Regions from separate parts of the Nonomuraea sp. NPDC049625 genome, predicted to be linked through region 1. Evidence: riboswitches for the same ligand, from Rfam matches in the RefSeq annotation. Region 1 holds a riboswitch; the other holds the start of a gene.
The links. Region 1 has a riboswitch for cobalamin ahead of AB0J87_RS32760 (CbtB-domain containing protein). Riboswitches for the same ligand answer to the same signal wherever they lie in the genome.
Positions count from the first base shown of each region.

Region 2: it holds a riboswitch for cobalamin, as region 1 does, so the genes downstream of both, AB0J87_RS13830 (ribonucleoside-diphosphate reductase subunit alpha) here and AB0J87_RS32760 (CbtB-domain containing protein) in region 1, are expected to answer to the same signal.

Region 1 is NZ_JBFAOQ010000008.1:172,054-176,370, reverse strand. It holds gene AB0J87_RS32780 (ABC transporter permease) at 1-80, opposite strand, end outside; gene AB0J87_RS32775 (ATP-binding cassette domain-containing protein) at 77-790, opposite strand; gene AB0J87_RS32770 (response regulator transcription factor) at 867-1,526, opposite strand; gene AB0J87_RS32765 (ATP-binding protein) at 1,523-2,617, opposite strand; cobalamin riboswitch at 2,660-2,789, shown strand; gene AB0J87_RS32760 (CbtB-domain containing protein) at 2,824-3,012, shown strand; gene AB0J87_RS32755 (CbtA family protein) at 3,021-3,752, shown strand; gene AB0J87_RS32750 (histidine phosphatase family protein) at 3,698-4,317, shown strand, end outside.
Region 2 is NZ_JBFAOQ010000003.1:61,775-66,091, forward strand. It holds gene AB0J87_RS13825 (ribonucleotide-diphosphate reductase subunit beta) at 1-472, opposite strand, end outside; gene AB0J87_RS13830 (ribonucleoside-diphosphate reductase subunit alpha) at 483-2,663, opposite strand; cobalamin riboswitch at 2,788-2,983, opposite strand; gene AB0J87_RS13835 (tripartite tricarboxylate transporter substrate-binding protein) at 2,988-3,935, opposite strand; gene AB0J87_RS13840 (SAM-dependent methyltransferase) at 4,012-4,317, opposite strand, start outside.

The DNA.
Region 1 (4,317 bases):
AGACCGAGGACGACGCCCGTGGCGATCCACACGCGCGGCAGGGTGAGGATCTTGGTCAGCTCGGCCCGCACGGCGCTCACCACCCCGGCCTCGCGGGGTCGCCGGTCAGCGCGAAGAACGCCTCCTCCAGCGAGCGGTGCCCGGCGGTGACCTGGGCGAGCGAGCCGTGGGTGACGACGCGCCCGCGGTTGATGACGACCACGTCATCCGCGGTGCCGGACATTTCCGTCATCAGGTGGCTGGAGAGCAGCACCGTACGCCCGGCCGCCGCGTAATCCCGCAGGAAGCGCCGGATCCAGCGGATGCCCTCCGGGTCCAGCCCGTTCACCGGCTCGTCGAGCACCAGGATCTCGGGCTCGCCGAGCAGCGCCGCGGCCATGCCGAGCCGCTGCCCTATCCCCAGCGAGTACGTCCTCACCCGCCGCCGCGCCGCCTCGCCCAGCCCCACGAGTTCGAGCACCTCCCGGACCCTGCGCCGCGGGATCCGGTTGGACTGCGCGATCCAGGTGAGGTGATCGACGCCGCGGCGCTCGGGCACCGGGCCGGCTCCGTCCAGCAGCGCCCCTACCGTGCGCAGGGGATGCCTCAGGTCGCGGTACCGCATCCCGTTGACCAGCGCGGTGCCCGCGCTCGCCGCGTCCAGGCCCAGCAGGACGCGCAGCGTGCTGGACTTGCCGGCGCCGTTCGGGCCCAGGAAGCCGGTGACCCGGCCGGGACGCGCGGTGAAGCTGACCTCCTCCACGGCCGCCTTGGCCCCGTAACGCTTGCTGAGTTGTGAGATCTCGATCATCGCCTGCCTCGCCTCGGATGGACGTCGCCAGCCTGGGGCGGGAGGGCACCTGCTCGCGTCCCCCGAAAGGAGACACCTACCGGGGTTCGTACAGCAGTCCCGCCTCGTGGGCGAGCACGGCCAGGTGCGTGCGGTCGTTCACGCCGAGCTTGGCGAACATGCGCCGCAGATACGTGCGGACCGTCTCCACGCTCAGGAACAGCTCGTCGGCGATCTGCTGGTTGGAGTGCCCGCGTGCGACGAGCCGCACGACCTGCACCTCGCGCTCGGACAGGACCTGCCCGGCGAACGCGTGCCGCCGCGCGGGCGGCTGCGGCGCGAAGCGGCGGATCAGCCGCGCGGTGACCTCCGGCGCCAGCATGGCGTGGCCGGCGTGGACCGTGCGGACGGCCTGGAGCACCTCCTGCGGGGACGCGTTCTTCAGCAGGAACCCCGACGCGCCGAGGGTCAGCGCCTCATAGACGTACTCGTCCAGGTCGAAGGTGGTCAGCATGATCACCCGGGTGGCCGCGTCCGGGAGGATGCGGCGCGCCGCCTCCAGGCCGCTCAGGCCCGGCATCTGAACGTCGAGCAGCGCCACCGCGGGCTTGAGCGCGCCGACGAGCCGCGCGGCCGTCTCCCCGTCGCCCGTCTCCCCGGCGACCCGGAATCCCTCGGTCCGGTCGAACAACTTCCGGTACGCGGCCCGGAAACGGTCGTCGTCATCGGCCAGGAAGACGCTGACGGCCCCGCTCAAGACGCGCTCCGGACCGGCAGCCTGGCGCGCACCTCGAACCCGCCCTCCGGATGGTTTCCCCAGGTCACCGTGCCGCCCACCAGCCGGGCCCGCTCACGCATCCCCCGCAGCCCCGACCCGTCCCCGCCGCGCCCCGACCCGTCCCCGCCGCGCGCCGGTCGGGCGCCGGGGCCGTGGTCGCGCACCCGCACGACGATCTCCCCGCCGACCTGCCGGAGGTCCACCGAGCAGGCCGCGCCCGCCGCGTACCGCACCACGTTGCCCAGCGACTCCTGGACGATCCGGTACGCCACCGCCCCGGCCACGTCATCGACCGGGCCGTTCACCTCGATCCTCGCCTCGACGCCCACGCCCGCCGCGCGGGTCGCCGCCACGAGTCCGTCCAGCCGCGCGATCCCCGCGACACCCTCCGGCGCGCCGGGCTCGGACCGCAGCCCGCGTACGAGTGCCTGCATCTCCTCCAGCGCCCTCCTCGCGTGCGACTCGACGCCGGCCAGCGTGTCGCGTAACTCCTGCTCGCTCGCGTCGGCCAGGCTCCGGGTCACCCCCGCCTCCGCGCTGATCACGCCGAGCGCGTGGCCGACGACGTCGTGCACGTCACGCGCCACCGCCAGTTGCACCCGGGCCCGCTCCGCCTCCCGGGCGGCCGCGATCTGCCTGCCGGCCGCCGTGCCGAGCAGCCAGGACACGCTCAACGCGGCCACGGCCAGCGTCAGCCGCTGCCCGGCGCCGCTCGCGTCCTCGCCCGGGACCGCCGCCACCGCCGCCAGCGCCGTGAGGAGGCCGGCGAGGACGAGGACGATCGTACGGGTGCGGCCGGCGCGCGCGACCGCGAGCGGATACAGGCACCACGCCGCGGCCAGCATCGGGTCCTGGCACACCCCCAGGACGCTCCCGGCGATGGTCGCGCCCGCGGCGAGCAGCGGCGACACGGTCGGCAGTCGCCGTCGCAGGGCCATCACCGCGCCTGTGACGCAGGCCAGCACCAGCCCGGCCACCAGCCGTGACCGGTCCGCGGAGGCGAACGTCGGCGGCAACCAGAACATCCCGACCACGATCGCCGCGGCCGGCCCATCCAGGAACCGCCTCATCCCCCGTACCCTACGCGGCGCTCGCGTCATTGACTCGAACGGGAGTAAGGGATACATTCCGGTAGATTTCACGGTTGTCCAAGGGAAATCCGGTGAGATGCCGGTGCGGACGCGCCACTGTATCCGGGACGTAGATCCCGGGAGCCAGGTCGCTTGGACTTCCGTGACCTCGTTGGTCGGGACGCGTCATCCCTGAGGAGGCATGTATGAGTGGTCTGTCCACTCCTTCGGCAATCCCCTTCCCCCGTCTGCGGCTGTGGCTGCTCGCCGTTCCGGTGCTGCTGCTGGTCGCCTACCTGGTGCTGATGGACAACGGGGCCATCTCGCAAACCGGTGCCTACCTGCACGAACTCATGCACGACGGACGCCACCTGCTCGGCGTTCCCTGCCACTAGGCACGCGCATGGTACGCACCCTGCTGGTCAGGGGCCTGCTTCTGGGCCTGCTGGCCGGATTGATCGCGGGCGGCTTCGCCTTCGCCTTCGGGGAACCGGGGGTGGACAGCGCCATCGCGCTGGAGGAGGCCCATGCCGCCCAGGAAGCGCCCGGCCATGACCACGGCGAGGAGGCACTCGTCGGCAGGCCGGGACAGAAGGCCGGGCTCTTCCTGGCCACGGGCCTGTACGGGCTGGCCGTAGGAGGGATCTTCGCCCTCGTGTACGCGGGCCTGCGCGGACGGGTCGGCCCCCGGTCGGACGGCGGGCTGGCCCTCGCCGCCGCCGGGACGGCGTTCGTGGCGGTGATCCTTGTGCCGTTCGTGAAGTATCCGGCCAACCCACCGGCCGTGGGCGACCCGGAGACGATCAACAGCCGCACCCTGCTCTACGTGGTCACGATTCTCGTCGGGCTGGCCGCGACGGCGATCGCGGTGGCCACGGCGCGCCGGGTCACCGCCGGGCCGTGGGCGCGGTGGGGCGCGGCGGTGGCGGCGTTCCTGGTTCCGGTGATCGCGGCGTGGACCCTGCTGCCGACCGTGAACGAGGTGCCCGACGGTTTCCCCGCCACGCTGTTGTGGCAGTTCAGGCTCGCGTCGCTGGGGACGCAGCTCGTCTTCTGGGCGGCCTTCGGCGTGCTGTTCGGGTGGGCCTGCGACCGGGCGTCCCGCCGCCCGGTGACCGCCGCGTCGCCGGGCTGAGCGGGGTGCTGTTCGTACGGCACGCGAGCACGCCGGGGATGCGGGCCGCCTGCTTCCCCGCGTCCGACGCGCACGCCGACGCGGCGAGCCTGGCCAGGGCCACCGCCCTGACCCAGACGGTGGCCGGGGCGGCGGCCGGGTCAGCGGTGGGGCCGGGGACCGGGGCGGCGCCGGGGTCGGCGGCCGTGGCTGGGCCCGTGGTCGAGTCGGCGGTCGTGGCTGCGCTCGGGGTGGTGGCGTGGGCGGCTCCCAGTGTTGCCGCTTGCCAGACCGTCGCCGCGCTCGGGCTGGAGGCGCGGGCGGTCCCGGCGCTGGCGGAGGTGGATTGCGGCCGGTGGCAGGGCCTGCCGTACGAGCGGGTCGCCCGGGAGGAGCCGGACGCGCTGGCGAGCTGGCTGACCGACCCGCACGCGTCCCCGCACGGCGGTGAGAGCCTGGCCGCGCACGCCGAGCGGGTCGCCGCCTGGCTCGAGTCCGTACGCGCGGAGCCCGGCGTCGTCGCCGTCTGCGACGCGGGCGCCATCCGGGCGGCGCTCGGCCACGCGCTCGGGCTGGACCCGCTGAG
Region 2 (4,317 bases), on a different contig from region 1:
GGTCGTCCCGCGTCTCCAGGCGCTGCAGCTCGTTGATCGAGTCGATCCACTTGAAGCAGAATTCCGCCTTGTCGCGGATCGAGGGGATGTGGTCGATCGCGGCGAAGGCCTTCACCCTTTCGGCGGGATCCGGCAGGTACGTGTCCAGCAGCGTCAGATAGAACTGGACGTGCACGGCCTCCTCGAACAGCTGCCTGCTGAGATAGAGGCGCGCCTCGGGCGCGTTGACGTGCTGGTAGAGGTTGAGCACGAGGTTGTTGGCCACGATGGAGTCGCCGGTGGCGAAGAACGCGACCAGCCGGTTGATCAGGTGCCGCTCCTGCGGCGTCATCCTGGCCAGGTCGGCGAGGTCGGTGTGAAGGTCCACCTCCTCGACGGTCCACGTGTTGCGGATGGCCGCGCGGTAGCGCTCGTAGAAGTCCGGGTAGCGCATGGGCCGCAGCGTGAGGTCCATACCTGGGTCGAGCAGCACAACAGTCTCCTTACTGGCAGGCTTCGCAGGTCTCGGGGTTCTCCAGGGAGCAGGCGATCGCCTCTGCGGCGGCCTCCGTGGGGGCCGCCTGGACGGTGGTCTGGGCGATGCGGGTGGCGGGCCGGGAGCGCAGGTAGTACGTGGTCTTCAGGCCCCGCTTCCAGGCGTAGGCGTACATCGACGAGAGCTTGCCGATGGTCGGGCTGGCCATGAAGAGGTTCAGGGACTGGGACTGGTCGATGTACGGCTGGCGCGCGGCGGCCAGGTCGATCAGCGCCTTCTGCGGCAGCTCCCAGGCGGTGCGGTAGAGCACCTTGAGGTCGTCGGGGATGCCGGGGACCGTCTGGACCGAGCCGTCGGCCCGCTTGATGTCGTCCCGCAGCTGCTGCGTCCACAGCCCGCGCGCCTGCAGATCGGCCACCAGATACCGGTTGACCTGGAGGAACTCGCCCGACAGCGTCTCGCGCTTGAACACGTTGGACACCTGCGGCTCGATGCACTCGTAGCAGCCGGCGATGGAGGCGATCGTGGCGGTGGGCGCGACGGCGATCATGAGCGAGTTGCGCAGGCCGGTGCGGGCGACCTTCTCCCGCACGGCGTCCCAGCGCCGCGTGCTCGTGACGTAGTGGTCCGGGTGCAGCACTCCCCCGGCCGCCCGCGTCTCGGCGTACGACGGGTGCCGGCCGCGCTCGGCCGCCAGGTCGGCCGAGGTGTCGTACGCGGCCAGCGCGATCTCCTCGGCGATCCTGGTGGACAGCTCCAGCGCCTCGGGCGAGTCGAACGGCAGCCGCAGCGTGAAGAACACGTCGGCCAGGCCCATGACGCCGAGCCCGATGGGCCGCCAGCACTTGTTCGCCGCCTCGGCCTCGGGCGTCGGGTAGAAGCCCAGGTCGATGGTCCGGTCCAGGAAGCGCACGGCCGTTCGCACGGTGCCGCGCAGCCGGTCCCAGTCCAGGTCACCGGCCAGGTCACCGGCCAGGAGGTGGGCGGCCAGGTTGATCGAGCCGAGGTTGCAGACCGCGGTCTCGGCGTCGCTGGTGACCTCCAGGATCTCGGTGCACAGGTTCGACAGGTGGATGACGTTCCCGGGGCGGCCGGTCTGGTTGGAGGTGCGGTTGGCGGCGTCCTTGAAGGTCATCCAGCCGTTCCCGGTCTGGGCGAGCGTGCGCATCATCCGGCCGTACAGGGTCCTGGCCGGGATCTGCCGGACATGTCGCCCGGCGGCCTCGTACGCGCGGTACGCCCGCGTGAACGCGTCACCGTACAGGTCGGTGAGGTCGGGCACCTCCTTCGGGTCGAACAGCGACCAGACCTCGTCCGCCTCCACCCGGCGCATGAACTCGTCGGGCACCCAGTTCGCCAGGTTCAGGTTGTGGGTGCGGCGGGCGTCCTCGCCGGTGTTGTCGCGCAGCTCCAGGAACTCCTCGATGTCGGCGTGCCAGGTCTCCAGGTAGACGCAGGCCGCGCCCTTGCGCCGCCCGCCCTGGTTGACGGCCGCGACGGACGAGTCGAGCGTGCGCAGCCACGGGACGATGCCGTTGGAGTGGCCGTTGGTGCCCCGGATCAGGGAGCCGCGCGAGCGCACCCGGGTCCAGGCGATGCCGATGCCTCCGGCGTACTTCGACAGCCGCGCCACCTGCCCGTACCGGTCGTAGATCGCCTCCAGCTCGTCGCGCGGCGAGTCGAGCAGGAAGCACGACGACAGCTGCGGGCGGCGCGCGCCCGAGTTGAACAGCGTGGGCGAGCTGGGCAGGTACGACAGCGTGGACATGAGCGCGTAGAGCTCGGCGGCCTCCGCCACCGACTCCGACAGCCCGCAGGCCACGCGGAGGAAGAAGTGCTGCGGGCGCTCCAGCACCGCCCGCGTCTCGGGGTGGCGCAGCAGGTAGCGGTCATAGACGGTGCGCAACCCGAAATACTCGAACCGGTCGTCCGCCGCCACGGAGACCAGCGCGTCCAGCTCGGCGGCGTGCGCGGCGACGAACTCCGCCAGCCCGTCCTGGATCAGCCCGGCCGCGTGGGTGGCGGCGATGGACTCGGAGAACGTCCGCACCCCGTGCGCGGCGGCCTCGTCGGCGATCTCCTCGGCCAGGAGCCGGGCGGCGACCCGGGAGTTGGCCGGGTCGGTGATGACCCGGGCGGCGGCCTCCTCGATGGCCAGGCGGCGATCGACCTCGATGATCTGCGTCACGTGCTCTCTCCTCGCGAGCTCGTCCCCCGTGAGGGCGCGCGAGAGCACGGCGGCACGGATCATCCCCCGGCCGTTTCGCTCCCCGGCCCTCCCGCGAGGCCATGGTCACTTCGTGCCGGGCGGGCGGCCCGGGCACACCGCTGGCAGGTCTTCGGGCTCGCGGGCGCGCGCATCGCTCCTAATGGCCGTCGCTTCCCAGATCGCTCCAGTGCACCTGACGGCGGTCGTTCCCGCTCACCGCTGCGGGGCAGCCCCGGAATCACACCGGGTTCCCTTTTGCTCCGCCTCCGGAGAGGCGAACCAGCGACGAGCAGGATCCTACATCTAGTGGCCGTTCCCGCAACTACCCCAGCATGTTGTGGCCTTGGTGGTGCCGAGCAGACCGAGATCCCGCAGGACGGCGCGGGTGCGCTCGACCTCGGAGCCCAGCCACTGCTTGAAGTCGGCGCCGCTGAGCGGGATCGAGATCCAGCCCGCGGACCGGCAGGCCGCCTCCCAGTCGGCCGATCCGGTCACGTCCTCGCACATGCGGATGGCCGATTCGCGGCTCTCATCCGTCATGCGCTCGGGCCCGAAGGCCGCCGCCCAGTCCACGAAGTCGACCCGTACGCCGGACTCCAGCAGCGTCGGCGCGTCGAGGCCGGGCACCTGCCTGGCCGAGGACACCGCGAGCGCCTTGACCTGGCCGGCCTTGATGCTCGCGCGCCAGTCGGCCAGCGGGCCCGCGGCCGCCGCGGCCTTGCCGGACAGCAGCGCGGTGACGGCCTCCTGGCTGCTGGGGTAGCCGGTGTACTCGAGCTGGCGGGTGTCGGCGCCGAGCCCCCTGGCGATCAGGCCGAACAGCAGGTGGTCGGGCTCCCCCTGGGGCCCGCCCGCCAGCTGCGTCTGGCCCGGACTGGCGAGCAGGTGGGCGCCGAACGCCTCGAAGTCCCCGAACGGCGAGTGGACGGGCACGACCACGACCTCGACCTCGCCGGTGAGCCTGGACAGGGGGGTCGCGGTGTCGAGGAGGGTCTGGCCGTTGTTCAGCTCGGCGGCGGCCAGCGCGGGCAGCCCGCTCACCATGATCCTGGTGCCCGCGCCGGTCTCGTATCCGGCCGTCCGGGCCGCGCCGGCGAACGCCTGCCCGACGCGCTCCCAGCGGCGCCCCTGAGGGCCGATCGAGTATCGGGCGCGCAGGCCCGCCGCGCTCCCGGCGAAGCGCTCCGTCCCGCAGCCGGCCGCGCACGCGGCCAGGCCCAGCCCCCATGCGAAGAACCGCCGACGGCGCATGTGCCTCTCCCCCGAGCATCGCGAGTCATCGCTCACTCTAAGTTATCGACACAATACGCAGAGATACACATATCTCTCATAGTGGCTTTTTGCCGACCCCGGCCATCAGGGACGACGGCAGCGACCAGTCCCCCACCAGCTTGGGCCGGTCGGGACGCCAGTCGACGGCCTGTACCAGGCCCGGCGGCTCCAGCGGGAAGTCGCCGAAGAAGGCGCGGATCTCGGCGGGCGTGCGGTCGGTGCCGCCGCTCGGATCGTCCGAGGAGGCGCCCCGGTAGCGCTGCCCGTCCTCCAGACGGCCCATCGAGGTGGCGTGGGTGATCACCAGGTAGCTGCCCGGCGCCAGCCGCTCGCGCAGGGTCGCCAGAGCCTGCTGCGGCCG